One region of the Streptomyces sp. NPDC057697 genome, then DNA from elsewhere that is predicted to be linked to it. Evidence: riboswitches for the same ligand, from Rfam matches in the RefSeq annotation. Region 1 holds a riboswitch; the other holds the start of a gene.
What was found. A riboswitch is a leader RNA that binds a small molecule or an ion and turns the genes downstream of it on or off. The one in region 1 is predicted to bind fluoride.

Region 2: another riboswitch for fluoride. It lies ahead of ACFVFH_RS14415 (DUF2180 family protein); the one in region 1 lies ahead of ACFVFH_RS33445 (hypothetical protein).

Annotation. Positions count from the first base shown of each region.
Region 1 covers NZ_JBHVJA010000020.1:28,084-30,277, forward strand. The annotation lists gene ettA (energy-dependent translational throttle protein EttA) at 1-915, shown strand, start outside; fluoride riboswitch at 1,069-1,133, shown strand; gene ACFVFH_RS33445 (hypothetical protein) at 1,155-2,194, shown strand, end outside.
Region 2 covers NZ_JBHVJA010000004.1:275,709-277,902, forward strand. The annotation lists gene ACFVFH_RS14410 (phosphatase PAP2 family protein) at 1-639, shown strand, start outside; fluoride riboswitch at 767-846, shown strand; gene ACFVFH_RS14415 (DUF2180 family protein) at 996-1,202, shown strand; gene ACFVFH_RS14420 (hypothetical protein) at 1,439-1,984, opposite strand; gene ACFVFH_RS14425 (DUF211 domain-containing protein) at 1,981-2,194, opposite strand, start outside.

The sequences.
Region 1 (2,194 bases):
CGGCTGAAGGTCGAGGGCCACCGGGACGCCAAGCGGCAAAAGCGGCTGGCGGACGAACTCCAGTGGATCCGTTCGGGCACCAGGGGAGGGCGGACACCGTCCAGGGCCCGACTGCGGCGGTACGAGGAACTGGCCGCGGAGGCGGACCGCGCCCACGGACCGGACTCCGAGGAGATCCGGATCCCGCCGGGCCCCCGGCTGGGCGGCCTCGTCCTGGAGGCCGAGCACCTGACCAAGGGATACGGGGACCGGGCGCTCTGGGAGGACGTGTCCTTCTCCCTGCCACGGGGCGGCATCGTCGGCGTCCTCGGCCCCAACGGCGTCGGGAAGTCCACGCTGTTCCGGATGATCTGTGGCCAGGAACCGCCCGACTCGGGGCTGCTGCGCCTGGGCGAGACGGTCCGCCTGTCGTACGTCGACCAGGCGCGGGCCGGTCTGGACGGGACACGCAGCGTCTGGGAGGCGGTCTCCGAGGGGCTGGACCACATCCGGGTCGGCCCCGTCGAAATGCCCTCGCGCGCCTATGTGGCGACCTTCGGTTTCCGGGGCGCCGACCAGCAGAAACCCGTCGACGCCCTGTCCGGCGGCGAACGCAACCGGCTCAATCTCGCGCTCACCCTCAAGCAGGGCGGTAACCTCCTGCTGCTCGACGAACCCACCAACGACCTCGACACCGAGACCCTGGCGTCGCTGGAGACCGCGCTGCTGGGCTTTCCCGGCTGCGCCGTCGTCGCCGCGCACGACCGGTGGTTCCTGGACCGGACCGCCACGCACCTGCTGGCCTGGGAGGGCGGGGCCACCTGGTTCTGGTTCGAGGGCAACTACGCGGACTACGAGGCCAACCGGGCCGAGCGCCTCGGCACGGACGCCGCCCGCCCCCGCCGGGGCACCCACCGCCGCCTCGCCCGGGACTGACCGCCCGTCACGGCCGGAGGCCGCCCCGCGCGGGACGGCCTCCGGCGCGTGCCCGGCCGCCCGGCGGCGGGCCCCGGACCCCCCGATCGGGTGCGCCCCGGCTCCGCCGTGCTGCCGGGGCCGTGCGGGAGGCGCACACTGGAAGTGCACGCCGAGCGTGCCGGTGATGGGGCTCACCGCAACCGCGGTCGCCGACCGCTGACGGTCCCTGGTTGTCACAGCCGCGACCAGGAGGTGCCATGCCCGAACCCACCGAGCCCCGGCCCCCGCAGCGTTCCGGGACCGGCCCGGCCCACTGGCGCCCGAGCCTCCCGCTCCGCGACCGGGCGGACGGCCGCCACCGGTGGGGCAGGGCGCGGGGCCGGGACCCGCGTGCGCTGAGCGACGCCCTGCACCTGCTGGACGGCGGGCCGTGCGCCGTGTGCCGGGAACGCGACGAGTTCGCGGCGCGCTGGCTGAAGTACTTCGTCATCGAGACCCATACGGAGCAGGACACCCGCGCCCGGGTCGAGGCCGCCGCGGGCTTCTGCCCCGCCCACACCCGGCGCCTGCTCGCCGACGCCTCGGCCTCGTGGCTGATGCCCCAGGTGCACGATCTGGCGCTCGCCGGATGGACCCGGCTGCTCGACGCACCGGACGCCCGCCGAACCCGGTGCCCGTGCTGCGTGGCGGGCGACGACGCGGCCGAGCGGGCCTCCGGGACGCTCCTGAACGCCCTGGGCCACCCCCCGGTCATGGACGCGGTGCGGCAGGGCGCGCTGTGCCTGCCGCACCTGGCGGTGCTGGCCGCACGTATGCCCCGGGCGTACGGACCCCCGCTCGCCGACGCAGGGTCCGCGCTTCTGGGGGACGGGCGCTACGGACTCGCCCTGCTGGCCGGTGCCGACGAGGACGCACCGGTCCGAAACGTGCTCCTCGGCCGGCTCGACCCGCTGCTCGCGGTCGAGGAGGAGCAGCAGCGGCGCTCGGTGACCGGCCGCTGGCGAACGGACACCGACCTGGAATGCTGCCCGCTCTGCCTGGCCGAACACCGCTCCGTACGACGCCTGTCGACATGGGCGGCGGCCACCGCCCACGGGCCGCCCTCGGGCGAGGAGTCCGTTCTGTGCGCCCGCCACCTCCATGACCTGGCGGCCGTCGGCGGGCCGAACGTCGCCGCCGTCCTCGCCGCCAACCGCGACCAGTGGGACGCGCGGTTCGGCCGCTTCCGCAGGCTGCTGGGCGAGGGCGGCAGACGGCGCGCGGACGCGGGCCCCGACCTGCTGTCCGCGCCGCGCTG
Region 2 (2,194 bases), on a different contig from region 1:
CTCGCACCCCTTCCACGCATGCTGTCTCGCGTCGGCACCGGATTCCTCGGGACGGCACTGCTGGCGACCGCTGCCCGGCGGAACGGCACCCTGAACCGCATCGACGCGCACCTGGTACTACCGGCCGCCGAGGCCCCTTCCGCCCGGCGGGCCTGGCTGGCGGTCACCGCACTGGGGTCACGGCCCTTGGCCTACTCCGCAGTGGCCGCTCGGTGCCTGCTCTCCAGGAACAGCGAGCCCTGGACGGTCCGCTTCCAGCCACTCCTGGTCCTGGCAAGCTCCGACGCGGTGCGCACCGGCTTGTGTTACTTGATCCGCCGCCCCAGGCCCCCTGCGGCAGACAGGCTCGCGGCCACCCACGGCCCGAGCTTCCCTTCCCGGCACACCTCGACCGCTCTGATCGCCTGTCACCTGGCCTTCGCGCCGAGGGGACGGCACACCGGCAATGGCGTTGCCGAAGCCGTCGCCGCCGTCGTCGGAGTCAGCCGGTTGACATTGAGGGTTCACTGGCCGACGGACGTGGCCGGCGGCTGGTTGTTCGGCTACGGCTGGTCGGCCGCGGCCGACCTTGCGTACGCAGCCGTCGGCGCATGTCCGCACCGGGCATCCGGGCCAGGGCGGGTCGGCACCGGAAGGTGACGCAGCCCGGCTACGGACCGTCTGCCCCGGATGAAGGCGGTTGTCCGGTGAACGACGAGCCAGTGGACTCCGGTCATCCCGCTTCACGTCTCCGTTGTCTTGACTGACCGGCACGGACCTGGTCAACTCGAATTCCGGCGATGGAACCCGCCTGGGTCGATTTCGGGCCCGAACCGCCCTCCGGAGGCTGATGGCTCCTGACTCCATGTCAGGACGTATGCCTTGAGGAGGTGCACAGGTTGAACCGTTTCGCCATCCTGGTGCGGTCCCCGGCATGCGTCGATTCCCACGCTCAGCCCGGCATTCCGGGCGGTGATGTGGCATGCGTCGCACATGCCACAAGAAGGGACCCAACGATGAACTGCTACGACTGCCACACCGGCGCCATCAGCCGGCCCGCCGTTGCCGTCTGCCACTGCTGCGGGGCGGGAATCTGCGGTGACCACTCCACCGTCCTGCCCCGGACATTTCACCGGATCAACGGATTGGGCGTGACGACCTTGCCCCGGGCCGCCCGGCGGCTCCTGTGCCCGACGTGTACCACGGCCGAGCAGAGCGCCTAGCCGGACCGGCGGCCGACACCCGTAGCATCGATCGGTGTCGAACCTTCCACATCCACAGGTACTTTCGCCGACGCTGCCGCCTCACCGACAGGTCTCGGAGGTGAGGCGGCCCGGAGGCCACGGGCCTCGGTTCTCCGCATGCGGTTCTCCTCGCCGGAGCGGGTGAGCGGCACCGCCATGTCCGAGCACCGGCCCACGCGTCGCCGTTCTGATCCCCGAGGCCGGGATCGTGGCTGTCAGGCGATGTGCAGCCACACGCCGATCCATGTGACGACACCACCGCCGACACCCATGGTGATGGCCCACAGCCCCATCCGGCCCGCGATCACCTTCCCGAGCGTCGCCCCCAGCGCGGCGAGCGCCCCGATGGCCAGCACGACCACACCCCACGAGAGACGGGGTGCCGCGGCTCCCGCGAGCAGGGGCAGAACCGCACCGACGAAGCTTGCGGCGCAGGCCACCGCCATGGCCCGAAGCGACCTGAGCAGAGCCAGATGCCCGAGTCTTGTTGTCGCGAGGTGTCCGCGAGAGGTGAGGTTGAGTTCACGGGAGGCTCGGACGAGTTGGCCTCTGCGTTCCGCGTAGTCCGAGACGAAGACCGAGAACGCGGCCGTGACCAGTGCGACGACCGCCACCCGGACGGCCAGTGAGTAGGAGATCGGTGAACCACTGCCTACCAGCGAGGCGCCCGCCAGCGTGAGTGCGTTGAGCAGTCCATCCGTCAGTCCCAGCACCAGGGGCAGGCGCGTCTGGGTCAGCGCGCGGGCCAAGCGCCCCGTCATCGGAGGCGGGGCCTGCCCTCGACCGTGTACTCACCGGCGACGACCTGATCGGTGCTGTGCACGACCGCTCCCGTGCGCTCGATGGCGCGGACAAGGGCCTCTACATCGATGTCCTCCCCCTCGACGGTGACGTCCGTACCGACGGTTTCCAAGTCGATTTCCGTGACGACGATGTTCACTGCTTGGACGCCGGCAGAGCCTTCGATGGCC